One region of the Specibacter sp. AOP5-B1-6 genome, then DNA from elsewhere that is predicted to be linked to it. Evidence: predicted binding sites of a transcription regulator. Region 1 holds the regulator's gene; the other holds the start of a gene.
The links. The regulator HspR, encoded in region 1, represses chaperone genes until heat shock. The targets are predictions, from matches to a motif close to AAGTTGAGTCNNNNNGACTCAACTT.

Region 1 (14,590 bases):
ACCAACAACATCGACGAACAGGCGGTTGACTCCTGGGAAGCCGCACTGTCGGCCCTGCTGCCGCCCGCCACTGCAGCACCGAGCCCGGACACCCCGGCGCTGGGCCTGCAGTTTGAGCTGCATGTGCCGCCGCCCCGCTTTTCCTACCGCGGCCGCGGCAGCACCGTGCCCTCCGAACCAGTTCTCAACGTCCGCCCTGTTGTCATGGGCACGCGCGGCAAGTGGGTCAAGACCGGTGTCAGCTGGGCGACCCTGGGATACCTTGCCTACGGCGGGGCACACGACCGCACCCAGTTGGAGTGGCTCAGCGAATTCCTGTCCTCGCACAGCCCGCGGCAGTACAACCACGGCAATGCCGGCGCCTGGCTGTCGCTGAACGATTTCGCCGGCCGCAACCTCTGGCAGCTGCTGTCGGGCGCACACAAGAACGGCGTCGCCTTGATCCAGTCGGGCAGCGGCGACCCTGTCCGGGTTGCCGACCAGGACGCCGCCCTGCAGCTGGATGTAACCCGGGCCGAATCGGGGGGCCTGGATGTGGGCCCGTTGATTGAACTGGAGGGCGTCCCGGTCGAGGCCGAAATCGTCGGGCGGCTCGGTTCCCCCGTCAGCGGACTGTTCTTCAGCAGCAATGGCGAGCCGGCCGCGAACTCGGGCAACGCCGCCCAAGGCCGCAACGCCGTCGTCCGCGGCAGCATCACCTTGGCGCCGCTGCCCGCCGACTCGTCCACCCAGATGCTTGATTTTGCGCTGCGGAAGGAGACTGTCCATGTGCCGGAGCGTGCGCGGGAGAAGTTCCTCACCCAGTTTTATCCGCAGCTGAAGCAGGCCGCCGCCGTCGTTTCTGCCGACCAGTCGGTGGAGCTGCCCGCCTATGTGGAGCCGACGTTGTCGCTGTTGGCGGCGTACGGTGCGGACCATTCGGTGCGGCTGCATTGGGAGTGGCATTACCCTGTGGGCAGCCGTGTGACGTCGCTGCCGCTGTGGCCGGAACTGGGCGAGCACGCTGTTCGCGACACCGGTGCGGAGGCCCGGCTGATCGCCAGTGTCGGGCAGCCGTGGGAGGACATTACCGCCATGGGCGTCGCGGCCAACCATTCCTGGGGGGATCCCACCCTGGCCGGGACCGCATTGCTGAACGACCTGGACACCCTCACCTTCACCGAAACGGTGCTGCCCCGGCTGCAGGCGCTGCCGGGCGTTGAGGTGGAGACCTCGGGCAGCATTGCCAGCTACCGCGAGGTGACCGAGGCACCCATCGTCACCATTTCCACCAAGGCCACCGACGAACGCGACTGGTTTGACCTGGGCATCGTGATCACCTTGGAGGGGCAGTACGTCTCCTTCGCCGCCGTGTTCTCCGCCCTGGCCGCCGGGAACACGCGGATGCTGCTGCCCAGCGGCGCCTACTTCTCCCTGGACCGGCCCGAACTGCACCAGCTGCGCGCCTTGATTGATGAAGCCCGCAGCCTCAATGACGACAAGGACGGCGAGCTGCGCATCAGCCGCTTCCAGGCCGGGCTGTGGGACGAGTTGGCCCAGCTTGGCATTGTTGACGAACAGGCCCAGGCCTGGCGCAAGACAGTCACGGGCCTGCTCGACGGCGGACCGCCCGTCGCGCTGCCAGCCCCGGCCGGTTTGAACGCGACACTGCGCCCGTACCAGTTGGACGGCTTTAATTGGCTGCATTTCCTGTACAGCTTTGGGCTGGGCGGCGTGCTTGCGGACGACATGGGTTTGGGTAAAACCGTCCAGACCCTGGCCTTGATGTGCCAGGTCAAGGCGGATGCTGCCGCCGGGCGCGGCACCGACGCGCTCGTCGAGGCAGGGACCGGTGCAGGAGTCGGTTCGGGATCCGGATCCGGCAACCAGCCCTTCCTCGTGGTCGCACCCACCTCCGTGGTGGGCAACTGGGCCAGTGAAAGCATCCGGTTTGCGCCGGGTTTGAAGGTCGTCACCGTTTCCGAGACGTTCGCCAAGAGCGGTTTGAATTCGGCGGATTTCTTTGCCGGTGCTGACATTGTCATCACCTCCTACGCCTTGTTCCGCATTGATTTTGCCGAATACGGGATGCAGCCCTTTGCCGGGCTGATTTTGGATGAGGCGCAGTTCGTCAAGAACCACCAGTCGAAGGCGTACCAGTGTGCCCGCAAACTGAAGTCGCCGTTCAAGTTGGCTGTGACGGGTACACCCATGGAAAACAACCTCATGGAGCTGTGGGCCCTGCTCTCGATTGTGGCGCCCGGGCTGTTCCCCAGCCCGAAGCGCTTTGCCGAGTTCTACCAGCGGCCCATTGAAAAGAATGCCGACTCCGAGCTGCTGGGCAAGCTGCGTTCCCGGGTGAAACCGCTCATGTTGCGGCGCACGAAGGAACAGGTCATTGCGGACCTGCCTGCCAAGCAGGAACAAATTCTGGAAGTGGAGTTGAATCCGCGCCACCAAAAGATTTACCAGACGCATTTGCAGCGGGAGCGGGCCAAGATCCTCGGGCTGCTGGAAAACGTCAACAAGAACCGCTTCACCATTTTCCAGTCGCTGACGCTGTTGCGCCAGCTCAGCCTGGACGTCTCACTGGTGGATGAGAGCCAGGCAGGGGTCCGCTCCTCGAAACTGGACGTGTTGTTTGAACAGCTTGAAGACGTGATCAAGGAAGGCCACCGGGCCTTGATCTTCAGCCAGTTCACGGGCTTCCTTGGCAAGGTCCGTGAGCGTCTCGTCGCCGAGGGCACCGAGTTCACCTACCTTGACGGGGGCACCCGGAACAGGGCCGCCGTCGTGGATGAGTTCAAGACCGGAACGGCACCGTTGTTCCTGATCAGTCTCAAGGCCGGTGGTTTTGGCTTGAACCTGACGGAGGCCGACTACGTGTTCATCCTTGACCCGTGGTGGAATCCTGCCTCCGAGGCGCAGGCAGTGGACCGCACGCACCGCATTGGGCAGAAGAAGAACGTCATGGTGTACCGGCTGGTCGCCAAGGACACCATCGAGGAAAAGGTCATGGCGCTGAAGGCCAAGAAGTCCCAGCTGTTCTCGGATGTGATGAGCGGGGACTCGTTGTCCGGCGGCGCCTTGACGGCGACGGACCTGGCCGGTCTCTTCCGCGACTGACACCCCGTCGCCTCCCCTTGATCGAGTTTGCACTTGTTGGCCCGATTTCAACGATTTTCGGTGTCATCGGTCCAACAAGTGCAAACTCGATTTTGATGCAGGAGGGATTGATGCAGGAGCGATTACCGCTGCGGACGCCAGACCACCACGGCCTGGCTGCGCGGGCGCGGACGCTGGCCGCGGGCAAGGGCCACGATATCCCCGCCGGTGAGGCCGCCGGCAAACACGCGGCTGTTGGCGCGGGGCGGCCGCGAGGCCATCTCCGCTGAAACTGCCTCCAGGGCGTCGGTCAGTTCCAGAACCTTGGAGCGCAGTGCCTCCACCTGGTTTTGCAGTTCCATGATGCGCCGGATCCCCTCAAGGGAAACACCCTCCTGGGACAGTCGCTGCACTTCACGCAGCATCTCAACGTCGTGCTGCGAGTAGCGGCGGGACCGGCCGGGTGCGCGGCGGGGCTTCACGATGCCCAACCTGTCGTATTGGCGCAGCGTTTGCGGGTGCATCTCCGCCAATTCAGCCGCCACGGAAATCACAAAGATGGGCGAGTACGGGTCAACGATCATTGCAATTTCCTTTCTCCCCGCCCGCTCCCCAACCTCGTACCTCGGCCAGGGAACCCTGCGGGCGTGGGCCCAACGTGAATAGTAGTTACAGCCTTGCCTTGTCCTTCAGCGTTGCACGGGGATCGTCGTCGCCCGTGGCAGCGGCAAAGGCACGCACGGCTTCCTCCGCTTCCTTGTTAAGCTTCTGCGGAACCGCCACGTCGATCGTGACGAGGAGGTCGCCGTCGCCCTTCTTGGATTTCACGCCGGCACCCTTGACACGCAAGGTGCGGCCGGACGGTGTGCCGGCGGGGACACGGACACGAACGGTCTCACCCGTCAACGTGGGCACACTGATGTCGGCGCCCAGAGCTGCCTCGTGGAATGCCACGGGGACGTGGACGCGGATGTTGTTGCCATCCCGGACAAAGAAGTCATGGGGTTTGACCTTGACGGTGACCATCAAGTCGCCGGGACCGGCGGCACCTGACTGGCCCTTGCCCTTGACCCGGACTTTTTGGCCGTCCTTGATGCCGGCGGGGATGCGGACGTCGATCACCTCACCGTTCGGCTCGCGCAGGCCAATCTTGGTTCCGTTGATGGACCCGGCAAAGGAGATGCTGGTTGAGGCCGTGCGGTCCGCGCCCTTGGTTGGTGTTGGCTGAAAGCCGCCAAAACCGCCTCCTCCGCCGCCACCGCCAAAGAGGTCGGCGAATTCCGGGGGCAGGCCTGAGCCGCCAAAGCCCGGGTTGCCGCGGGGTGCGCCGCGGCCGCCACCGCCGAAGAGGTCGCCGAAGACGTCTTCAAAACCGCCGCCGCCACCGCCGTTGTGGCCGCTGCCCCCAGCACTGAAGCGGGCGCCGCCGCCCATGGCCCGGATGGCGTCGTATTGTTCGCGGTCTTCCTTGCTGGAGAGCACTGAATACGCTTCGGAGACGTCCTTGAAAGTCTTTTCCGCCTTGGGATCACCGGAGTTTGTGTCCGGGTGATACTTGCGGGCCAGCTTCCGGTAGGCCTTCTTGATGTCGGCGTCCGATGCATCTTTGGACACACCGAGGATTTTGTAAAAGTCTTTCTCGACCCAATCCTGACTTGCCAAGACGCCTCCTTTCTAAAAGTTTGTGGGAAATGCTTCTGCTGGCCGGGCCTGTCGACACCCGGGGGTTTCGACACGCCCGGCCAGCGGAAGTGGTGCTGTGGGACTACTCCGGCACGGCCACGATCACTTGTGCGGCGCGCAGGATGCGCTCTCCGGACTTGTAACCATTGCGCAGCACCTGGCTGACGGTGTCAACCTCAATGTCTGCGCCCGGCTGCTGGATGAGCGCCTCGTGGACGGTTGGATCAAACGCAACGCCAGTGGCGTCAATCTTTTCCAAACCATACGTTGTCAACACTGTTTCCAGCTTGGCGGCGATGGCCGCAAACGGGCCATCCACCAAGTCGCCGTGGGCACGTGCCGCGTCGATGTCATCCATGACGGGCAGAATCGAGTTGAGCACGCCGATGACGGCCATCTGGCCGGCAACTGCCCGGTCCCGCTCAACACGCTTGCGGTAATTGACATACTCGGCCTGCAAGCGAAGAAGGTCGTTCTTCAGCTCGGCGGCGTCGTCTGCCACTGCTCCCTGCGCCACGGAGTCCTCGGCCGGAACCTCAACACCGTTGAGGATCTCCTCGGCCTGCGACAGTGCGTCGGGGGCTTCGCCTTCCGGGGTTCCGTTTTCCGGAACCTCCTCGGGGTTTGTGGACTCAGACATGCTTACTTCTTCTCGTCTGCGTCTTCGTCGATGATCTCGGCATCAACGATGTCTTCCTCGGCGCCTGCCTCGGCGGACTCGGCACCCTCGGAAGCGCCGGCGTCAGCCGTTGCACCCTCAGCCTGGGCTGCGGCGTAGATGGCCTCGCCCAAGGTGGACTGTGAAGCCTGCAGCTTCTCAAATGCGGCCTTCACGGCTGCATCGTCGTCGCCGGCAAGGGCAGTCTTGAGCGCGGTGACGTCTTCCTTGACGGGGTTCTTGACCTCGTCGGCGAGCTTGTCATCGTTGTCGGCCAGAACCTTGTCCACCGAGTAGTGCAGCTGCTCTGCGGAGTTGCGCAGATCTGCTGCCTCGCGGCGTTCCTTGTCCTCGGCTGCGTGCTCTTCAGCTTCGCGAACCATGCGCTCAATGTCATCCTTGGACAGCGAGGAGCCGCCCGTGATGGTCATTGACTGCTCAACACCGGTGCCCTTGTCCTTGGCGGACACGTGCACGATGCCGTTGGCGTCGATGTCGAAGGTGACCTCAACCTGCGGGACGCCGCGCGGAGCCGGAGCAATGCCGGTCAGCTCGAACGTGCCCAGCGGCTTGTTGTCACGGGTGAACTGACGCTCACCCTGGAAGACCTGAATGGCCACTGACGGCTGGTTGTCATCAGCTGTCGTGAAGGTCTCGGAACGCTTGGTCGGGATGGCCGTGTTGCGCTCGATCAAGTTGGTCATGACACCGCCCTTGGTTTCGATGCCCAGGGACAGCGGGGTGACGTCGATGAGCAGCACGTCCTTGCGCTCACCCTTCAGGACACCGGCCTGCAGTGCGGCACCAACGGCCACAACCTCATCCGGGTTGACGCCCTTGTTGGGCTCCTTGCCACCGGCCAGTTCCTTGACCAGTTCGACGACGGCGGGCATGCGGGTTGAGCCGCCCACCAGAACGATGTGGTCGATGTCGGAAACCTTGATGCCGGCTTCCTTGATGACGTCGTTGAACGGCTTCTTGGTGCGCTCGAGCAGGTCCTTGGTCAGGTCCTGGAGCTTCGCGCGGGTCAGCTGCTCGTCCAGGTGGACCGGGCCGTCAGCGGTTACGGAGAGGTACTGCAGGGAGATGTTGGTGCTGGAAGCCGAGGAGAGTTCCTTCTTGGCCTGCTCGGCAGCTTCCTTCAGGCGCTGCAGGGCGATCTTGTCCTTGGACAGGTCGATGCCCTTGACCTTGAGCTGGTTCAGCAGGAAGTCAACGATGCGCTGGTCCCAGTCGTCGCCGCCGAGGCGGTTGTCACCGTAGGTGGCGCGCACCTGGATGGTGGAGAAGTCGTCTTCGTCCTTGCCAACTTCCAGCAGGGAAACGTCGAACGTTCCGCCACCGAGGTCGAACACGAGGATGAGTTCGTCTTCCTTGCCCTTGTCCAGGCCGTAGGCCAGTGCAGCAGCCGTGGGCTCGTTGACAATGCGCAGCACGTTCAAGCCCGCGATTTCGCCGGCTTCCTTCGTGGCCTGGCGCTCGGCGTCGTTGAAGTAGGCCGGGACGGTGATGACAGCGTCGGTGACCTTCTCGCCCAGGTAGGCTTCGGCGTCGTTCTTGAGCTTCATCAAGGTGCGGGCGGAGATTTCCTGCGCCGTGTACTTCTTGTCGTCGATCGCAACGTTCCAGTCGGTGCCCATGTGGCGCTTGACGGAAGCGATGGTGCGGTCAATGTTGTTGACGGCCTGGCGCTTGGCGATTTCGCCGACCAGGACTTCGCCACTCTTGGAGAAGGCAACGATCGACGGGGTGGTGCGGCCGCCTTCAGCGTTGGCGATGACTGTGGGCTCGCCACCTTCGAGGACGGATACAACAGAGTTGGTGGTTCCGAGGTCAATACCTACGGCACGTGACATAAGTGGTTCCTTTCATGGGCCGCTGCGTGAACAAGTCCGTCGCCATGGTGGCGCCGGGTCGCCCAACCAGCGGTATTGAGCGTTCTGCACTCAACTCTACTCAGACTCGCTTTCATGTCAAATGAAGTTGAGCGTAGTAGGCTCAACTTTCACTTTAGGCGAACACGTACGACGCCGGACGGCCGGCTTTGCGACTTGCGCCACCAGTGCGGGGCTGCTTTCCGGACGGACCGGGCACGGGAGGATTTTGCGTGCGGGCTGTTCTGGTCCGCAGCTGCCCGCCTGCCCGCGGCTGCCCGCAATGCGGGACACTCTGGCACGGGCGGGATGCCGGGCGTACGCTCCCATTTATGAGCGAGCAATCCAGCGAGGACCAGGGCCAACCCCACAGCGAATCCCAGGGCCAATCCCACAGCGACGTCTACACGCACGGCCACCACGAGAGCGTGCTCCGCTCCCACACGTCGCGGACGGCGGCGAATTCTGCCGCCTACTTGATCCCGCACCTCACCCACGGTCTCAGCGTGCTGGATGTGGGCTCGGGCCCCGGCACCATCACGGCCGGCTTCGCCCGTCTGGTTGCCCCCGGCGCCGTGTTGGGACTGGACCGGGCGCCGGAAGTCGTGGCAGCCGCAACGGCGATGTCCACGGACCAGCACCTGGCCAACCTCAGCTTCGACACCGGCGACGTCTACAACCTGGACTTTCCCGATGACAGCTTCGACGTGGTGCATGCCCACCAGGTTTTGCAGCACCTGACGGACCCGGTTGCCGCGCTGCAGGAAATGCGGCGCGTGGCAAAACCGGGCGGCATCGTGGCGGTGCGGGATGCGGACTTCCACGGCATGTCCTGGTACCCGCAGCTGCCCGAAATGGAAGAGTGGATGGCCCTGTACCAACAGGTTGCCCGCCACAACCAGGCGGAACCGGATGCCGGGCGGCGGTTGCTGCACTGGGCGCATTCCGCGGGATTCACTGATGTCACGCCGTCGTCCGCCAACTGGCTGTACGCAACACCGGAGCAGCGGGCCTGGCTCGCCGGGGTCTGGGCCGACCGGACGGTGGGCTCCGCATTTGCCGAACAGGCCGTAGGCTACGGCTTCGCCGATGCACCGACACTGGCGCGGGTCTCGGCGGGCTGGCGGACCTGGGGCGCCAGCGAAGACGGCTGGTTCCTCATGCCCAACGGGGAAATCATCGCCCGGGCGTAGTCAGTCTCGGAGAGCATTTTGCCGCTGTAAAGCCGCTGTAAACTTGGCGGGTGCAATTCTCCCTTTGGCTGGCCCTTGCGGGCGCCGGCGCCATGATCAGCCTGACTCCGGGCGCAGGCGCCATCAACACCATGTCCAACGCGCTGACCGCTGGTTTCCGCCGATCCTTTTGGGGCATCCTGGGCCAGCAGCTGGCGTTGGTGCTGCATGTGGTCATCGTTGCGGCCGGCGTGGGCATCATCGTCTCCAGCTCCCCGTTCCTGTTCCTGCTGATCCGCTATGTGGGCGCCGCCTACCTCGTGTACCTGGGCATCCGGAAGCTGCTGGCCAAGGCAGAGACGGACGACGGCGGGGACGCACCCGCCGCTGTTGAACCCGGCTTTTCGATGTTCCGCCGCGGGCTCTGGGTCAACCTGCTGAACCCCAAGGCCATTGTGTTCTTCCTGGCGTTCATGCCCCAGTTCATCCGGCCGGCCGATCCGCTGCTGCCCCAATACGTGGTCCTGACCGCCACCGTGGTGGTCATTGACATCATCGTCATGTGGTTCATCTTTGCCGCCGGCGCCAAGCAGCTCAAACACCTGACAGGCAGCGAGCGCGGGCAGCTGATCCTCAACCGCATTTTCGGCATCATGTTCATCGCGGTGGGCGTGCTGCTGGCCCTGGTGTAACCCGGCCCGCAGGCCCGCACATTTCCGTGGGCTGGTCCCGCTGCGGGTGCGCGGTGGGCCACCCGGGGTTTTACACTTCTTCCATGAGCAACCAATGGTTTCAGCAGCCACACCCTGACGAGAAAGCCCCGACCAGGTACCCGGCATCCCGGTTGCGCCCGGAAGATCTCCCCAAGGAGCCCTTCAGCTACATGGGCACACGCAGGAGCATTCAAAGCCCGCTGGGGCAGGTCACCTTCGCCGCATTCATATTTTTGATGGCAGCGGTCCTCTTTCTCGCGGTCCTCATGGACAGCGCACAGACCGGGCGTCCGGGACTGGCGGTTCTAGCCGTTGTGCTGCTGCTTGTGTTCGGCGGGCTCGGCACCGCAGCCATGATCATCGGCGTCAAGCGCATGCGCTGGCGGCGCGAGTACATCCGCATCACGGGCCAGCGCCCGTGGAGCTGAGCTGCTTGAGCACGTGCCGGGACCGGGGCGGGCCGGGTCCAGCGCGGGGCAGGGTGTTGGGCCAGGCGCCATCCGGCCGCACCTCCTCCCGCCGATAGACTGACTGAATGAACACTCCCTACCGGATCATTACCGTGTGCACCGGCAATATCTGCCGCTCCCCCATGGCTGAATTCATGGTGGCAGCCGCCGCCGACCATGCCGGCATGGACGTGGAAGTTGATTCCGCGGGCACCTCGGCGTGGGAGACGGGCAATCCGATCGATCCCCGCGCCGCAACCACGCTCAAGCGCCACGGCATTGCCGCTGCCAACCACGCGGCGCGCACGTTCAATCCGGCCTGGTTTGCCGACCGGGACCTCATCCTCGCTCTGGACACCGACCATTACGACGCCCTCCAGGCGCTGGCGTCCACCCCGGAAGCCGCCAGCAAGGTCCGGATGCTGCGTTCCTTTGACCCTGCAGTGGCCAACGCCAGCCGGGACGAGCAAGGCATTTACGACCCCTGGTACGGCGACGCCAAGGACTTCCAGGTCAGCTGGGAGTTGATTTCCGCGGCCATTCCCGGCATCTTGGCGCACGCCGCTGACTACGGTCACGCACGTGGCTAGACCCCGGGTCCTGCCATTGCCCGCAGGCTCCCAACAGCTGCCGCTCCACAGCGGAACCCACAGTGGCACCCCCGGAATTGTGGGCCCATGCAACGCCCGGTGATCATCGCCGTCGACGGCCGCTCCGGTGCCGGAAAGACCACTGTCGCTGTGGAATTGGCAGCCCTGCTGCGCCGCCACCGCCCCGTGTCGCTCTTCCACCTCGAGGACATCTACCCGGGCTGGGACGGCCTGGCCGGAGGTGTGGAACGCTATATCGGCCAGGTCCTGGAACCCCTCAGCGAGGGCCTGCCCGCCATCTGGACCGCGTGGGACTGGGAGGCCAGGAACGACGGCGCGTCCCGGACCACCGCGGTTGCCCCGGTGGTGGTCGTGGAGGGTGTGGGGTCCGCCCATGGACGGGCGGCCGGGTTTGTGGATGCCGTAATTTGGGTGGACGCGCCCACCCATTCCCGCAAGCAGCGCGCCTTGGAGCGGGACGGCGAAACGTACGCACCCTACTGGGACGTCTGGGCGGAACAAGAAGAAAGCCTTCTGGCCGGCGAGGCGTCCGCCGAGCATGCGGACATTCTGGTGGACGGTACCCATGGCGTTGCCAATGCCCCTGGACTTGTCCTTGACGCCCTGACCCAGCTGCCGGCCTTGGAACATGTGCTGGGCCCGGAGCTGGCGCGGCGCCGCGGACTGGAATTGTCCGTCACCCGCCTTGACGGGCTGCCGCCGGCCGCCGCACTTTTCGACGCTCTCCTTGGTGCTGCGGACAACGCCGTGTGGCTTGACAGCTCGATCGCCGAAACCGCCACCGGGACCGGGACCTCGGAATCAGCCACCCCTGCAGTGAGCGATTCAGCTGCCGGGAAGCCGCCCAGCGCCCGAGCCAGGTTCTCCATCATGGCCGACAACTCTGGCTGTTTTGGCCAAGTGGCCCGCCACCGCAGTGGCGTCACCACGGTCACCGCCGGCCAAGTCACCACCCGCATCCGGGGCCCGTTCTTCCTCTGGCTGGACTCCGTGTGGGGACGCAAGGCCGTGCGGGCACCCGAGCACTATCCCGGCGATTTCACACTGGGATGGCTGGGTTATCTGGGCTATGAACTCAAGACCGAAACTGGCGGCGCAGCAATCACAGCCGACCCCCCGGCCGCGGGACCCGTGGACCTTCCGAACGCTCCAGTCGTTCCGGCCGGGGCCCTGTCGGCCCTGCCCGACGCCGCGCTGCTCTTTGCCGGCCGCGCAGTGGTCCTGGACCACCAGGAAAACTGCCTCTACGTTCTGACGCTGGCGGGCACCCACCACCCATCATCCGGCCAGGAGGCTGGGGCGTTCCGCACAGCGGTCCGCACTGCGCATGCCGCGGCCCAAGCCGGACGGGGCACCCAGCCCGGCCATCCGGCGTCGGACATCACCGGCAGCACTCCCACGGGTGGGCCGGCACCGCAATTCACGGCGCGGGACGGTGAACGCCGGTACAAGGCGATGATCACGGCGGCACAGGCCCAAATCCACGACGGCAACTCCTACGAGGTTTGCCTGACCACCCAGCTGGAAGCCCACTCCGCGCAAAGGATGGACCCCTGGACGGCGTACCAGGCGTTGCGCCGGCGCAGCCCCGCACCGTTTGCCGCGTTCCTGCGCCTTGGCGATTTGAGTGTTTGCAGTACGTCGCCCGAGCGTTTCCTGCGCATTGACTCGGAGGGGAGGATGCGTGCGGAGCCGATCAAGGGCACCCGCCGCCGGGATTCCGACCCCGCTGTCGACGCCGCACTCAAGACGGATTTGGCCACCTCGTTGAAGGACCGGGCCGAAAATGTGATGATCGTGGACTTGTTGCGCAACGACCTGTCCCGCTTTGCCCTGCCGCACACGTTGACCGTCCCGCGGCTGTTTGCCATTGAAAGCTACGCGACGGTGCACCAGCTGGTCAGCACCATCGAGGCGCAGCTGGCGCCGGGGAGTTCGCGCGCGCAGGCCGTGGCCGCCGCCTTCCCTGCAGGGTCCATGACGGGCGCCCCCAAGATCAGCACCATGGCGATTCTCGACGGCCTCGAGGCGGGCCCGCGCGGGATCTACTCGGGCGCCATCGGCTATTTTTCACTCAATGCCGCCCTGGATCTTTCGGTGGTGATCCGCACGCTGGTCCTGCAGGACACGCACGACGGCGGCACGCACCTTGCACTGGGGGTCGGCGGCGCCATTACGGCAGACTCCGAGGACGAGGCGGAATGGCAGGAAATTCAGGCCAAGGCATACGGGGTCTTGTCCACGCTGGGCGCTGAATTCCCGTCCTGAGCTGCGGAGGCGGCCGGTGGTGCCCAGAGCGGGGATGGATTCTCGAAGGGAGGAACGACCGAAGGAAATCTTACTGTCCGCGAGGGAACCACGGGCCGTCGGCCTGCGGGGCAGTTTTACTGCAGTGTCGCGGTCAGTCGGGCCACGTTGTCGACGTAGCGGGCCAGGATCGGCCGGTTGACCCAGTCTTCCAGCTTCAGTTCACGGGAGATGGACCGGTAGTGGTCCTCGACGGCGTGCATCTGCCGGACCACGTCACGGTCGATCATCATGACGGTCACCTCAAGGTTCAGGGAGAAGCTGCGCATGTCCATGTTGGATGAACCGATGATCGCAACTTCGGAGTCCACAGTGAAGTGCTTGGCGTGCAGCACCATGGGCTTGGGGTAAAGGTAGATCCGCACCCCGGCCTTCATCAGCGCTTCGTAGTAGGACCGCTGGCCGTGGTGGACAAGGAACTGGTCACCCTTTTCAGAGACGAACAGCTCCACAACCACCCCACGCTGGGCGGCGGTGGTGATGGCGTAGAGCAGGGAGTCGTCGGGGACAAAATAGGGGCTGGAGATGGTGATGCATTCCTCCGCCGAGTACAGCAGCGTGTTGAACAGGCGCAGGTTGTTCTCGGTGACAAACCCGGGCCCGCTGGGCACCACCTGGCACAGCGAACCGCCCGAAAACGAATCCCAGTGGTAAGTGGCCAGCTGCGACTCAAGTGACTCTTCGGTTTCTGATGACCAGTCGGTGGCGAACATGACGTTCAAAGTACCGACGATGGGACCTTCAAGACGAGTCATCAGTTCAACCCATTGGCGGCCAATTTTGTGGTTCGCCTTTTTGCGGTAGGACGGTTCGATAATGTTTTGCGAGCCTGTGAAGCCAATCCGCCCGTCGACCACGAGAATTTTTCGGTGGTTGCGCAGGTCCGGCCTGCGCCACTGGCCCTTCACGGGCAGCAGCGGCAGCATGCGCCGCCACTGGATCTGGCTTGCCTTGAGCCGGCGGATCATGCCACGGTAGCCGGGCACCCGCAGGGAGCCAATGTGGTCAAAGAGCACACGCACCCGCACACCGCGTTCGGCCGCAGCTTCCAGTTCCCTGAACAGCCTGTCGGTGCTTTCGTCCGAACTCATGATGTAAAACTCGGCGTTGACATAGTCCTTGGCCCGGCTGACTTCGTCGGCCATGGCGTCCAAGGACTCCTGGTAGCCCTCGATGAGCTGGACTGAATTGCCACCCAGAGCGGGGAAGAAGCCCAGATTTTGGTTTAGTTCCATCGCCGACTTCACCCAGGCAGGGCCCTCATAAGCGTCCACCAGTGAAGCGATGCCTTTGGTGCCCTCGACAATGCGCTGGTTGACAGCGTCCTGGTTCTCCCGCCGCCGCCGGGAGAGCCGAAAATTGCCGAACATGAGAAACAAGACCAGACCGACGTAGGGAAGGAAGAAAATGCACAGCAGCCAAGCCATGGCGGTGGTGGGGCGGCGGTTTCCGGGGATGATGCCGAGCACGGCAATGCGGATGCCCAGGTCCACCAGCATTATGAGCACGGAAACCCATGAATCGGAGGTTGGCAGGCTGAACGCCGTCCAGATCATGCAGGTCTCCTTATGTCAGTATCCACGCAGCAACGGTATCAATGCCGTGTCAGCCGCAATGCCCTGGCAGCGTCATGGCCGCCGGCGTCGCATCGTTCGGCCACCTATTTTCCAGCGCGGGTGACAACATCCTAACCGCACTTGGTGCAGGAGCAGTTGTTCCACTGCCCGACGAGACATGCAGAAGCGGTTAGGTCCCGTCGACCCCAAACGCGGAGAGGTGGAAATTGACTCCTGAGGGGACTTCGACCTGGATGAAGTCTGGAACCGTGCCCGGTTTGGATGAGTCATGCGGAGCAGTCGTGTAACTGTTTATCATGGGCCCTCCGCAGGATCCGCCGGAGGTTTCGGCGAGGTTGGGGTCCGTGTTATTTCCGAGCGTGACCTTGTAGCTGGATTCGCTGTCGCAGATTAACACCACCATCACGGCTTCTTGCGCCTTAGCATTCGAAAGTACGAATTTGTCCGTCTGATTTCCCTTTT
Region 2 (14,590 bases), on a different contig from region 1:
AGCTGCTCGGGCAAGCACGCAGCCTTTTTGTGGGCCTGTGTTGAAAACGGCTGGGACCTGTCCGGCTATTTGGAACCCAACCACCCCATGCAGCGGGCCGTGCGCACCGTGCTGGAGGAATACACCGGTGAATCGGTGCTGCACACCGGCGTTGACGGCTGCGGGGCGCCAGTAATGGCAGTTACGCTTACCGGCCTGGCCCGCGCCTTCACCACCCTGGCGAAAGCGCCGTCGGACAAGAACGCCAATGCCCGGGCCGCCACGATTGCGACCTCCATGCTCGACTACCCCTGGGCGGTTGAAGGCCACGGCAAGCCAAACACCGTGGTCATGGAGGAATTGGGCATCCTGGCCAAGATGGGCGCCGAGGGCGTGCTGGCCATGGCGGCCCCCACCGGCGCGAGTGTTGCCGTGAAGATCCTCGACGGCAACGGCCGGGCCGCGACCCTCGTTGGCCTGACGCTGCTGGCGGCCGCGGGCGCCATCGACATACCCGCCGCGGCCAACGTGCTCGCAAGGGTTGTGCCGGCTGTCATGGGCGGCCACGCCCCGGCCGGGAGCCTGCGCCTGGGCCAGGCCGTCGTCGCACTCCTGGACTGAGCAGTTCTGGACTGAGCAGCACCAGCAACCCACACACTATTCCGGAGGAGCGCGCATGGTTGCCCGACGCCGCATCGACATTGCCGAGGGCCGGGCCGCCCTGGCCGCGTGGCGCAACGGGGAGGCCGCCCGCCCCGTCACTGCCATGGCCGTCCGCTACACCCTCGAGGAGCTGGCCGCCCGCGCCCCGGGCAACTCGGTCGAGGTGCGTGTGCCGCCCTTCGGCGTCACCCAGTGCATCGCCGGGCCCCGGCACACCCGCGGCACCCCTCCCAACGTGGTGGAGTGCGACGCCGGGACCTGGCTTGCGCTGGTGACCGGCGGCACCGACTGGGGTGACGCCGTCGAACGCGGCCTTGTCGCAGCCTCGGGATTGCGCGCGGACCTCTCGGCCGAACTGCCCTTGTAGCGGACCGCGTCAGCCCCGGCCCGGCACCCGGCTGAGCTCCCAGCCGGGACGGGTACCCTAGAAGCATGACTTCCCAGCCTGAAACCACTTCCGGAGAGCCCCGCAAACTCAAGGTGCGCACCGCCCCGAAGTATGTCCCGTTCCTGATCGCAGGCGCCCTGGTGGGCATTGCAGCGGCGGCAATTCTTACTTTTACGCTCCCGCCGAGCGAGGACTTTGAAGCCTCCAGCGTGTTTGGCTTGTTTGCCGTCCTGCTGGTGCTTCCGGGTGCAGGACTTGGGGCCATCGTCGCCCTGGTCCTTGACCTGCAGGGCCGGCGCCGGGCAAAAACCTTGATCGTGGAGCCGCTGCCGGACGACAACAGCAACGCCCACGCGGAAACGGCCTGACGGCCGCTCCCCACCATCTCGCGGGCCGGGCCCGTCACAACGGTTACGGCCAGCCTCATTACATGAGATAATTTTCAGGTGGCACGCGGAGACGGAAAACTATCCCATGATCTTTTACCCGGCGAAAAGGGACCTCAGGACGCTTGTGGCGTGCTGGGCATCTGGGCACCCGGTGAAGAGGTTGCAAAACTAACCTATTACGGGCTGTATTCATTGCAGCACCGTGGACAGGAATCGGCTGGCATCGCAACAAGCGATGGCAAGCGGATCAGTGTGTACAAGGACATGGGGCTCGTATCCCAGGTCTTTGACGAACCCACACTGAACACGCTGACCGGACACATGGCTGTTGGCCATTGCCGGTATTCCACCACCGGTTCCGCCAACTGGGCCAACGCCCAGCCCACCCTGGGCGCAACTGACGCCGGCACTGTCGCGCTGGCGCACAACGGCAACCTGACCAACTCTGCTGAACTGCACGAAATGGTCATTGCCAAATACGGCGCCCCCACGTCAGGGGAAATGGCGCAGGGCAACACCACCGACACGGCCCTCGTCACCACCTTGCTGCGCGGCGAGGAAGGCAGCTCGCTGGAAGAAACAGCCATGGAGCTGCTGCCCAAGATCCACGGCGCGTTCAGCTTTGTCTTCATGGACGAGCACACCCTGTACGCAGCCCGTGACCCGCACGGTGTCCGTCCGCTGGTGCTGGGCCGCCTTGAAAACGGCTGGGTTGTGGCCTCCGAAGGTGCCGCCCTGAACACCATCGGCGCCAGCTTGATCCGCGAAATTGAGCCCGGCGAGTTCATCGCCATCGATGAAGACGGTGTGCGCACCCAGCGCTTTGCCCCCGCCACCCCTGCCGGCTGCGTCTTCGAGTACGTCTACCTTGCCCGTCCGGATGCCACCATTGCCGGCCGGTCCGTGTACGAGTCCCGTGTCGAGATGGGCCGCCAGCTGGCCCGCGAAAACCACGCCGACGCCGACCTTGTCATTCCGGTGCCGGAATCCGGCACCCCGGCAGCCATTGGCTACGCCGAAGAGTCGGGCATCCCCTTTGCCCACGGCTTCGTCAAGAACGCCTACGTGGGCCGCACCTTCATCCAGCCCAGCGACACCCTGCGCAAGCTCGGCATCAAACTCAAGCTCAGCGCGCTGGAATCAGTGATCCGCGGCAAGCGCATCGTGGTGGTGGATGATTCAATCGTCCGCGGCAACACCCAGCGCGCCGTGGTCCGGATGCTCAAGGAAGCCGGCGCCGCCGAGGTTCACGTGAAGATCTCCTCACCGCCGGTGCGCTGGCCATGCTTCTACGGCATCGACTTCGCCTCCCGCGCCGAGCTGATCGCCAACGGTGCAGCCATTGACGAGATCGCCAAGTCAATTGGCGCCAACTCCCTGGAGTACATCTCCGAGGACGGCATGATCAACGCCACCGAACAGCCGCGCGAACGCCTGTGCACGGCCTGCTTCACCGGCACGTACCCCATTGAACTTCCCAGCAGCGACCGTTTGGGCAAAAACCTGCTCGAGCGCACAGCGGCCGGCAACGCCTCACCCTCCACCGGTTGCGACCCGGGACCTGACTCGGAAATGGAATCCCTCCTGACCGAACAAGACCGCACCGCATCCAACGGTTCCTAAGAGCATTCGCAGAAAAGAGACGCCATGACCAACGCCTCCCATGATTCGGCCGCCGCGGCAATCACCTACGCCAGCGCAGGTGTCGACACCGAAGCGGGCGACCTTGCCGTTGAGCTGATGAAGGAAGCCGTCAAGGCAACGCACGGCCCGTCCGTGGTTGGCGGCTTTGGCGGGTTCGCCGGCCTGTACGACGCCTCCAAGCTGCTGACGTTCAAGAAGCCGCTGCTGGCCACCTCCACCGATGGCGTGGGCACCAAGGTCGCCATCGCCCAGGCCATGGACATCCACGACACCATCGGTTACGACCTGGTTGGCATGGTTGTCGATGACATCGTGGTGGTTGGCGCCGAGCCGCTGTTCATGACGGACTACATCGCCACCGGCAAGGTTGTCCCGCAGCGCGTGGCTGACATTGTCCGCGGCATCGCCGGCGCCTGCAAGGTTGCCGGAACTGCCTTGGTGGGTGGCGAAACCGCCGAGCACCCCGGCCTGCTGGCTCCTGATGAGTACGACGTCGCAGGTGCTTGCACGGGCGTCGTCGAGGCTGATTTGCTGCTGGGTCCGGAACGGGTGCGTGCGGGTGATGTCATCATCGGCATGGCCTCCTCAGGCCTGCACTCCAACGGCTACTCACTGGTCCGCCGTGTCATCAACCACGCCGGCTGGGCCCTGGACCGCCAGGTTTCCGAACTGGGCCGCACCCTGGGCGAGGAACTCCTGGAGCCCACCCGCGTGTACGCCGCCGACTGCCTGGACCTCACGCGCTTCCTGCCCGTCACGCAGGAAAAGGCCGTGCATGGCTTCAGCCACATCACCGGCGGCGGTTTGGCCGCCAACCTGGCACGCGTGCTGCCGCAGGGCTTGATTGGCACAGTTGACCGCTCCACGTGGAGCCTGCCGGCCATCTTCAACCTGGTGTCGCAGTTGGGCAATGTCCCGTTGGCCGACCTGGAGCGCACGTTGAACCTTGGTGTGGGCATGGTGGCGGTGGTTTCCGCCGATGCCGCCGACGCGGCCGTTGAGCGTCTGAACTCACGCGGGCTGCCGTCCTGGGTCATGGGAACGGTTACTGCCGAGTCCGCCGACTCGGACAAGACCGGTTCCGACTACACCCAGGGCGCCAAGGGTGTTGACGGCGGCGCTGTCCGCCTGGTCGGCAACTACGCGGTGTAGTTCCTCTTTTACGAAAAATGCCGCCGTTACCGCATTTTGCCGCAGGTGCACCTGCGGCAAAATGCGGTAACGGCGGCATTCTTGCTGGGTCGGCGACAAGCACGTGCGTCGTCCCTTTTTCGTGGAAACGGAACAACAAAATCCCCACACGTCGCCTCAGCTGTTTCGCTGTGCGTCGTGCAGGGTCTGTTGCGTTTGGTGTCTAAGCGTTCCTAGCCAATGCGGCGGGAGTCCACGTCGTCGTCGTCCTCAAACTGATCCGCATACTTGTCTTCATATGCCGAATAATCCGGCTCTGCAGGGATCTCACTGTGATGGCTCGGGGCTCGCCGAGTAGTCGCACCGAGCTCTTTTTGCAGAGCAGAATAATCAGTGTTCGGGGAGTAGTACTTAATGTCCCGAGCCTGCTTGGTTGCCTTCGCCTTTTGACGGCCGCGCCCCATGGCGTGACCCCCTTTTTACACTTGGACCGGAGGTGGTCGCTCGGGCTAAGAGCGAGGCTCCGGAATATTCGGTCAATTTGTCGTACTCCTAGATTACATTAGTTCTGCCGCGGCAGGATCCCACCATGGGTTGTTCTGCCCATAGCCAAACGATCCGGTTGGAGCGCCCGGAACGCTTTATTCGGTAGAGTCACGTATAAGCAGGGTGTTTATTCCTTGAGGGCGGCGTGCCAAAGCATCCGCGGAGTGTCCGCAAACACTTCCCCCCTCACCACACGCACAATTTTCTGCGCAGAGCAAGGCGCAGCACGGAAGGTCAGTCCCCATGAACGAGAGCAGCAACGCCAACGATCAGGGCGCGCAGCAGAGCCCTCCGCCGGAGCCCGCTGAGCAGCCGGAGCAGCAGCCCGAACCCGCGGAGCAGGCGCCGGCAGCCGAGGGGTCGCCGGAGGAGACGACAATCAATCCGGAACCTGTCATTTCGGGCTCGGACTACGAATTTGCCGAGCCGCAGCTGGGTGCCGCGGAAATCAGTGAAGACGTCGCCGAAAGCGTTGACCTGCAAGCCGCTGCGGCAGAGGCCGCCCGGGTGGAGCACGAAGCCGAGCTGGTTGCCAAGAACGTCTCTTCACCCCTCACCAACGACCTCCCCGCGCCAACGTTCGACGCTCCCGAAGAGCCGGTCGATTGGGACACCTCCACCACTGTCCTGCGCACCGACTTCTCCAAGCCCCCAGTCGCCAACAATCCCTGGACCCAACAGGAGGCTGCCGAGCCCGCTGGTTCTGCGGAGTCCGACGTGGCCGCCGAGCCCGCTGGTGTCGAGCCCGCTTCGTCCGTAGACGGCTCCACAGCGCTCCCGAACCTGCCGGACGACGCACCGCGCGTGTCACCCGGCCAGCCCGAACTGCCAACCGATCCCGGAGCGCCGGCCGAACCGGCCGAGTCTTCGCACCAGGCGCCGGCCGAACCTTTGCCGACCGATTCCGGCGTGCCCGCCGAGCCGGTTGCGCCCCAGCCGCAGGCCCCGGCCATGCCGCCTGCCCCGCCGGGCCCCACGTTCGAAGCGCCGGAGCAGGACGAGCAGCCGACTCAAGAGATTGGTCACCAGCCTGAGGTTCCGGCCCAAGACCTGCACGACGACGAAACTGCCGCGACCCTGGCTCCCGGTGCGGGCGAAGACGTGCCATCACCCGAAGCGGCACCGCTTGACGCCGCGCAGGATGAAGCAGCGCCGGAGGAAGCCGCACCTGCTGAAGCAGCGCCGCACTTTGGCCCCGGCGTAGCGGACGGCCATGGCTGGCGCCGCCCGGAGACCCAGTGGACGCAGTCGGCCACTCCTTGGAAGCCCAAAGCTGGAGCATGGCAGTCCCCAGCCCAGATGGCGCGTGGCGAAGCAGACGCTGCTGCCGCCGCTGCCGCCCTCGCCGCCACACAGGGTGCCGATAACTCCGGCCTGCCTCAGGCGGAGCCCACGGATGGCACTCCAAACAGCGACCTTCCTGCCGCCAACGGGGATGCCAACGTTGCAACAGATCTTTCCGGCGCAACTCTTCCCTATGGACAACAGCCAAACCAGCCGCCATACGGAGCACCAGCCCCGTTTGGCCAGCCCAGCAGCCAGCCGCCTTACGGTGCGCCGACCCCGTTTGGCCAGCAGAATGCCGCAGGCGGGCAGCCTCCATACGGAGCCGCTGCGCCACAGCAGGGAATGCCGCCTCAGGGTGGACCACAGTACTCCGGCGCCGCCGGCGTTCCACCGGCCCAGGGAACCCCGGGAGGACCCCAAAACCCCGGTTATCCTGGCGCCCCGCAGGGCCCCGGCGGATTCCAGGGCGGGCCCCAAGGCCCAGCTTATCCGGGCGGGCCGCAGGGACCGCAGGGTCCCGGCGGCAATGGCGGCCCCGGTGGCTCGGAGGGGAACGGCAACGGCAAGAAAAAACTTTTCATCATCCTCGGCGTTGCTGTCGTCGGTTTGGGCCTGATTGTTTTCTTCGTGTGGCTGCTCATTGGTTTCATCATGGGGAACATCAACAGTGCAAGCCCCAGCCCGGTCCCCGTGACGCAGTCCCAGGAGCAGCAGAGCCCGAAGGCGGAGCCGAGCAGCGACACCACGCCAACGAAGGATGCCTCCCCCACCGGCAAGGCAACACCCACCGACGAAACCGTGGACCCCGACGCCGGTGTCATAGTCCCGATGGCTGCACCATTGGACTGGCTTGAAGGCGATTGCTTGCGAAATTTCACCAGCATTTCCAAGTCAGCTGACGTTGTGCTTTGCAGCAGCCCACACTCGGCTCAGCTGGTGGGTGCTTTCTACTACGCCGACGATGAAGATTTCCCCGGTGGCGATGCTCTCAAGGCCAAGGCCGCTGAGGTCTGCGCAGATGTCCAGATGACTTCCGAGGCCGCCAAAATCAAGACTCTGAAGCCGATGTCGGCCTACCCAACAGAAACCTCCTGGGACAAATCAGGTGACCGTCGCGTAGATTGCCTCATCCATGACACCAGGGACGGCAACAACTTGAAAATCTCACTCACGAAGTAACACAGCCAAAAAGCAGCGACCCGTGAGATAAGGCGGCTTGGGGAAATCCAAGCCGCCTTATCTCACGGGTCGCTGCTGTTTGGGGCCGCGGAGGCTACTTGCGGCTGACGGTCAGGCCGGAGCCTGCCGCCGAGTCCATGTCGAGCTCGTCAAAGTCGGCGGACGTGTCCACCAGGACGGTGTCTCCGTCGGTGATGGCGCCGGCCAGGATCTCCTTGGCCAGCCGGTCCCCGATCTGGCGCTGCACCAGCCGGCGCAGCGGCCGGGCTCCATAGGCCGGGTCGTAGCCGGTCAACGCCAGCCACGCCTTGGCAGCGTCGGTCACTTCGAGGGTCAGGCGCCGCTCGTACAGTCGGGCACCCAGCGACTGCACCTGCAGGTCAACAATGCGCGAAAGCTCTTCCACATTCAGCGCATCAAACATGACGATCTCGTCAAGGCGGTTCAGGAACTCCGGCTTGAACGAGGCCTCCACAATGGCCATGACGGCCTTGTGTTTTTCATCCTCGGCCAAGTTCTGGTCAACAAGGAACTGGGAGCCTAGGTTGGACGTCAGCACGATGATCACGTTGCGGAAATCAACTGTGCGCCCCTGCCCGTCGGTGAGCCGGCCGTCGTCGAACACCTGCAGGAGGATGTCGAAGACTTCCGGGTGCGCCTTCTCCACCTCATCCAGCAGCACCACCGAATACGGCCGACGGCGCACAGCTTCAGTGAGCTGCCCGCCCTCGTCGTAGCCCACGTAGCCCGGAGGGGCCCCGACGAGGCGGGAGACCGAGTGCTTCTCGGAGTACTCGCTCATGTCGATGCGGATCATGGCGCGCTCATCGTCAAAGAGGAAGTCGGCAAGCGCCTTGGCCAGCTCGGTCTTGCCCACACCTGTCGGGCCCAGGAACAGGAACGAACCGGTGGGGCGGTCCGGGTCGCTGATGCCTGCCCGGGCGCGGCGGACGGCATCGGACACGGCGGTCACGGCGGCCGACTGGCCAATCAGCCGCGAGCCCAGGACCTGCTCCATCTGCAGCAGCTTCTGGCTCTCGCCCTGCAGCATGCGGCCGGCGGGAATGCCGGTCCAGGCGGAAATGACCTCGGCAATGTCGTCCGCAGTGACTTCCTCGGCCACCATCAGCTCGGGCTTGTCGATGGACTCCTCCTCGGCGGCGGCAGCCTCCAGCTCGCGCTGCAGCGCCGGAATCTCCCCGTACAGCACCCGCGACGCTTGCTCCAGGTCGCCGTCGCGCTGGGCCTTGTCCGCCACCGAACGCAGCTCATCGAGCTTGGCCTTCAAATCACCCACACGGTTCAGCCCGGCCTTTTCCGCCTCCCACCGCGCATTCAAACCGGCAAGCTCCTCCTTCTTGTCCGCCATGTCGGCGCGCAGGGCTTCCAAGCGCTCCACCGAGGCAGGGTCGCTTTCACCGGACAGCGCCAGCTCCTCCATGGTCAACCGGTCGACGGCGCGGCGCAGCTGGTCGATCTCTTCCGGTGCGGAATCGATCTCCATGCGCAGGCGCGATGCAGCCTCATCCATCAGGTCGATGGCCTTGTCCGGCAGCTGGCGGCCGCTGATGTAGCGGTTGGAGAGCGTGGCGGCGGCAACCAGGGCGGAGTCCGCAATGGCGACCTTGTGGTGGGCCTCGTAGCGTTCCTTCAGGCCGCGCAGAATGCCGATCGTGTCATCGACACTGGGCTCACCCACAAAAACCTGCTGGAAACGCCGCTCCAGGGCCGGGTCCTTTTCAATGTTTTCGCGGTACTCATCCAGCGTGGTGGCCCCGATGAGGCGCAGTTCGCCACGGGCCAGCATGGGCTTGAGCATGTTGCCGGCATCCATGGAACCTTCGGATGCGCCGGCCCCCACCACCGTGTGAATCTCATCGATGAAGGTGACGATCTGCCCGTCGGAGGCCTTGATTTCCTCCAGCACGGCCTTGAGGCGCTCCTCAAATTCACCGCGGTACTTGGCACCGGCCACCATGGCGGAGAGGTCAAGGCTGATGAGGGTCTTGCCGCGCAGCGATTCGGGCACGTCGCCTGCCACCATGCGCTGGGCCAGGCCCTCGACGACGGCGGTCTTGCCCACGCCGGGCTCCCCGATGAGCACGGGATTGTTCTTGGTGCGCCGGCTGAGCACCTGGATGACGCGGCGGATCTCGGAGTCACGGCCGATCACCGGATCAAGCTTGCCGGTGCGGGCAATGGCTGTCATGTCCACGCCGAACTTTTCCAGGGCTTCGAAGGTGTTCTCGGGATCGGGCGTGGTGACCTTGCCGTCCCCGCGCACCGACGGCAGCGCAGCGTCGAGCGCCGCCCGGGTGGCACCGGCCTGGCGGAGGGCACCTCCCGTTGCTCCGGCGTCGTCCGCCAGCCCCAAAAGCAGGTGCTCGGTGGAGACGTACCTGTCGCCCATGCGCTCGGCGGCCTGCTGGGCGGACTGCACCACGAGCAGCGTGTTGCGGCTGAGCTGCGCCTGGGCCACGGATGTGCCGGACGACGACGGGAGGTTGCGAATGGCCGCACTGGCACCGACACTGACCTCATCCGGGTCGACCCCGGCTGCCTTCAGCAAGGCGACGGCAACACCCTGGCGCTGGTCCATGAGTGCCTTGAGCAGGTGGGCGGGCTCGACCGTGGGATTGCCGGCGGTGGAGGCGTTCATGGCGGCGGCGGAAAGAGCCTCCTGGCTCTTTGTGGTGAATTTGGCGTCCAAGAGAGATCCTTTCGTTGGGTGGAGACTCACTCATCGTAAAGTTGAGTCTACTACGCTCAACTTTGCTTCGGTGGATGTTATTCCACGGACTTGTCCGCGGTCAAGACCCGGGCCATGCGTTGCCCGAAACACGAAGGGGCACCCGGAAGCTGGTGGTCGGCATCCGGGCGCCTCGTCCCGCCTGACGGGGCTTCACGATGCCTAACCGCGGGGGTTCACGATGATTTTCACGTGCTCTTCATTGTTGTTGATCAACTGCTCAAAGCCCTCGGTGACCAGCCCGTCCAGTCCGATCCGCCCGGTGATGAACTTGGCAAGGTTCAATTTGCCGCTTTGAACCAGCGCAATGGTGTCCGGGTGGTCATTGGCATACCCAATAGTGCCGCGCAGGTCCACTTCCTTCAGCACCAGCTTCGGCATGTCCACAGCAGGCTTGTGGCCCCAGATGGAGACATTGACGATGACTGCGCCTGGGCGAACAGCATCCAGGAGCATGTCCAGGACGACGGGCACCGAGGAGCATTCGAAGCCAAGGTCCGCACCCTGGCCATTTGTCAGCTCACGGACCCGGCTGGCCACATCGCCCTCACGGGGGTCAAACACCGCATCAGCAACACCGGTTTCCAGAGCCTTCGCCTTGCGCGCCTCGGAAAGTTCGGAAACGTAGACCGTCAATCCCTTGGCCTTCAGCACGGCCGCGGTCAGCAGGCCGATGGGTCCTGCCCCGCCAACAATGGCGACCTGGCCGGCCTTGGCCCCGGAACGCACATAGGCGTGATGCGCCACGGACAGCGGTTCAATGAGCGCAGCCTCGTCCAATGGAATGTCACCAATGGGGTGGACCCAGCGGCGTTCCACCACGATCTTCTCGGACAGGCCGCCACCGCGGCCACCCAAGCCGATGAAATTCATATCCTGAGACAGCTGGTAGGGCGCACCTTCGCCGGTGTCGACATCTTCGCCGATGATGTAGGGCTCCACCACCACATTCTCGCCGACCGTCAGATCAGTGACACCCTCACCCAGCGCCGTGATCGTTCCGGAGAATTCATGGCCCAAAGTGACGGGAGCCGATTCTCCGGATATCGGGTGCGGGTGGCCCGCGGGCGGGACGAAGATCGGGCCTTCCAGGAACTCATGCAGGTCGGTGCCGCAAATCCCGCACCAGGCAACGTCGATGGCCACGGTTCCCGGCTTCAGTTCCGGCTCGGCAATGTCCTCGATGCGAATATCGTTGCGATCGTAGTAACGTGCTGCCTTCATGATGGCTCCTCAAGATTTTCGGTAGTGAAGACTCGGTCAAACCACACGGCGGCGTGCTGTGCAGAACCACCAAGTCTCCCAAAGTTGACATTCCCCATGCTCTCGCAAAAATCGGCGAACGTCACGCATGTCGCAATGGTTTCGCACCGCATCGGGTGAACCTGCCATCCCCGTGCGGCCATTGGTTCGGCAATCCGCCGTGGCCGAAACTCGCCTTGACATTGACGCTGCGTCAACATTTAGAGTTGCTTGCATGAGCATCGAAGAAGCCCCCGCGGACTGGTCGATCCAGCAAATCGCAGCCTTGGCGGGAACCACCAGCAGGACACTGCGGCACTACGACACCCTTGGACTGCTGACGCCGAGCCGGATTGCGAGCAACGGCTACCGCCACTACGACCAGTCCGCACTCGTGCGGTTGCAGCGGATTTTACTGCTGCGCGAATTGGGGCTCGGACTGCCGGCCATTGCGTCCGTGTTGGCGCAGGAGCACTCAGCCACTTCTGCACTGCGGACCCACGTTGCGTGGCTGCGGGGCGAACAGGAACGACTGTCGCGGCTCATCGCGTCAGTTGAAAAGACCATTGCAGCGGAAGCTGCGGGAAAGGAAATCATGGCAAAGGACATGTTGGACGGATTCGACCACACCCAACACAAGGAGGAGGTGGAGCAGCGCTGGGGCAAGGAGGCATACGCGCAAAGCGACTCCTGGTGGCGCGGGAAGGATCCCTCAGGGCAAGCCACCTGGAAAGCCCAAGTGGCGGCGCTGAACAACGACTGGACTTCCCTGTCATCCAGCGGGGCCGCACCTTCCTCATCCGCCGCGCAGGAGCTGGCGCGGCGCCACGTTGAGTGGCTTTCGTCGATCCCGGGCACGCCTGCTGCCCTGCCCGGAGGGGACGTGCGCGGATACGTACTGGGCCTGGCTGACATGTACGTTGCGGATGAGCGCTTTGCAGCCAACTATGGCGGAATCGTTGGTGCCCAGTTTGTCCGGGACGCCCTGACCGTCCACGCGGAGCAGGAACTGTAGAGCCTCGCAGCCAGATTCCAGAAAAGTAAAGCGACCTTGACATGGGCATGCATGCCATGTCAAGGTTGCTTTACATTTATCCTCGAAGTATCGGAGCTGGGCATGAAAAAACAATTCATCAGTGTCGTCACCATCGCACTTGCAGTGTTGGCCATCCTGACGGCCTGGGCGGTCGCCGCCGAACCGCCCAATGATGTGCTGCCGCGCATCCTCTCAGCCGGCGTTGTCTTTGCGACAGGCATGACCGTCATGTTCTTCAAGAAGCGCCACCAGACACAAACACTGGAGCAGGCCGAGGGTAGTTTTGAAAAGGAAATGTCCACACAAGCCCAGTCTGCCGCCTACATCGACACGCTGGTGATCCTGGTGGCCACCCTTGCCGCGGTGGCGATCTTTGCGGATTCTGCATTCGCGGCACTGGCCATGCTGGTCGCCGTCATTTTGGCCATCACTGCATTCTGGTTCCGCTACCACCGGGCCAAGCGCAACTTTCTTGCGGAAGCGCAGTCTTGAGGAACCACATCTCAGAGTCAAGAAAGGCTGCCGGCTGGTCGCAGGAGGAGCTTGCCGCAACACTGGGAGTCTCCCGGCAAACAGTGATCGCCCTGGAGCGCGGAAAATATAATCCCAGCCTGCCATTGGCATTTAAGCTGGCCAGGGTGTTCGGCACCAGCATCGAGGAGCTGTTCATCTTCGAAGAGCCCGAACGGTAGGCGCACCGGGCCGGCTGTGCTTGCTGAATTTTCGCCGTCAGCCCGGCTTGCGCGCCGTCCAGATCATGTTCGTGCCCAAGAACCTTGATTTCACCCGGACGTCCTCGAAGCCGGCCAGCTCGAATCTGCGGCGCAGCGCTTCGGGGGTCAGGAATCCAAGCGTCGAATCGACCAGGTACTGGTAGGCCGGGCGGTCACGGCCAATAATTGTCCCGAGCGTGGGAATGACCACGCGCATGCCGAGGCAGATGACAGGGGAAAAAATGCCGCTGGGAGGCGACGACTCAAGGGCGGCAACCACACCACCCGGCTTCAGGACACGGAATTGTTCGTTCAGGACGAGGTCCAAGTCGCTGACGTTCCGGAGCAGGTAGCCATGCGTGACGCCGTCGAACTTGTTGTCTTCGAAGGGCAGCTCATGGGCATCGGCAAACTGCCAGTCGATGCCTGCGTTGCCGTCGAGCTGGCGGGCCACGTCCAGCATGGACTCGGAAAAGTCTGCGCCGATGACGGCACCGGAGGGGCGTTGTTCGCGGATGGCCCTGGCGATGACGCCGGTTCCGGTGGCCAAGTCCAGGTAGTGGTGCCCGGGTCGGCTGGTGGCCAGCGTGGCGATTTCCCGGCACCAGCGCTGGTGGGAACCCAGCGTCATCAGGCGGTTCATGACGTCATAGCGGCGTGCAATGCCGTTGAAAGTTGCCTGGACTGATGAGTCTTCGTTTCGCATTGCCACTGGCCTTCACTTGAGTTGCTGGACTGCTGAGTTGCTGGACTGCAAAGAGTCTATGCGGCACACCACCCCGGTCATATTCGCTGAGGCTGCGGGCCCTGCCGCCGCAGCCTAAACTGGGGCCATGATCTTCATCGATCCACCCTACTGGCCGGCGCACGGGACAGTGTTCTCGCACCTGATCTCTGACACGTCGATCTCCGAATTGCACGCCTTTGCCGCCACCAACGGAGTCACCGAGCGGGCCTTCGACCTTGACCATTACGACGTTCCCGCGCGGCTCTACCGAGACCTTGTGTCCGCGGGGGCAGCGCCGCTCTCCGGCAAGGAACTGGCGCGCACCCTGGTGGCCTCGGGCCTGCGGATTAAGGCAAAGTACCGGGTCAAATCCGTTGGTTCGGTTCTGGAGCTACGCTGGAACACCCTCATGCCCGGGTGTCGAGAACTGGGTGCGGAGTTGTTGGGAAGATGGAACGAGCCGCACCGGAACTACCATTCAGCCACCCATTTGCTGGCCGTCTTGGAGGCGCTGGATCTTCTCACCGCCCGCAATGTGCCGCGCCCGGTGGCGCTGGCCGCATGGTTCCACGACGCCGTCTACAACGGCACATCCACCGATGAAGAGGACTCCGCGGTTTTGGCACAAGAGTGCTTAAACACCCTCCTGGCCCCGGAAGAAACAGCCGAGGTTTGCCGCCTGGTCCGCCTGACGGCCACCCATGCCCCTGCACCCGGAGACGAATCGGGGCATCTCCTGTGCGACGCCGACCTCGCCATCCTCGGCGGTGAACCGGACACCTACTCCCGCTACGTTGCAGGCGTCAGGCAAGACTATGCACACGTTTCGGAGGATGACTTCGCCAAGGGGAGGACCTCCGTCGTACGTCAATTACTGGCGCTGGAGCCGCTGTTTCACACGGCCAGGGGCAAAGAAC

Region 2: clpB (ATP-dependent chaperone ClpB) is a predicted target of HspR. The motif match lies at 9,955-9,979, and genes of this name have one in related genera.

Annotation. Positions count from the first base shown of each region.
Region 1 is NZ_JBQSVT010000017.1:70,926-85,515, reverse strand. Features, by position in the region: gene ACT3TS_RS10825 (DEAD/DEAH box helicase) at 1-3,105, shown strand, start outside; gene ACT3TS_RS10820 (heat shock protein transcriptional repressor HspR) at 3,228-3,668, opposite strand; gene ACT3TS_RS10815 (DnaJ C-terminal domain-containing protein) at 3,754-4,746, opposite strand; gene ACT3TS_RS10810 (nucleotide exchange factor GrpE) at 4,850-5,407, opposite strand; gene dnaK (molecular chaperone DnaK) at 5,410-7,281, opposite strand; gene ACT3TS_RS10800 (methyltransferase domain-containing protein) at 7,632-8,492, shown strand; gene ACT3TS_RS10795 (LysE family transporter) at 8,543-9,163, shown strand; gene ACT3TS_RS10790 (hypothetical protein) at 9,247-9,612, shown strand; gene ACT3TS_RS10785 (low molecular weight protein-tyrosine-phosphatase) at 9,720-10,223, shown strand; gene pabB (aminodeoxychorismate synthase component I) at 10,311-12,512, shown strand; gene cls (cardiolipin synthase) at 12,629-14,107, opposite strand; gene ACT3TS_RS10770 (hypothetical protein) at 14,298-14,590, opposite strand, start outside.
Region 2 is NZ_JBQSVT010000003.1:122,239-136,828, forward strand. Features, by position in the region: gene ACT3TS_RS02570 (asparaginase) at 1-600, shown strand, start outside; gene ACT3TS_RS02575 (sterol carrier family protein) at 656-1,009, shown strand; gene ACT3TS_RS02580 (hypothetical protein) at 1,075-1,398, shown strand; gene purF (amidophosphoribosyltransferase) at 1,477-3,042, shown strand; gene purM (phosphoribosylformylglycinamidine cyclo-ligase) at 3,067-4,215, shown strand; gene ACT3TS_RS02595 (DUF3073 domain-containing protein) at 4,428-4,658, opposite strand; gene ACT3TS_RS02600 (hypothetical protein) at 4,984-7,206, shown strand; gene clpB (ATP-dependent chaperone ClpB) at 7,301-9,916, opposite strand; gene ACT3TS_RS02610 (2,3-butanediol dehydrogenase) at 10,118-11,179, opposite strand; gene ACT3TS_RS02615 (MerR family transcriptional regulator) at 11,433-12,212, shown strand; gene ACT3TS_RS02620 (hypothetical protein) at 12,315-12,725, shown strand; gene ACT3TS_RS02625 (helix-turn-helix transcriptional regulator) at 12,722-12,925, shown strand; gene ACT3TS_RS02630 (ubiquinone/menaquinone biosynthesis methyltransferase) at 12,963-13,652, opposite strand; gene ACT3TS_RS02635 (DUF4031 domain-containing protein) at 13,780-14,590, shown strand, end outside.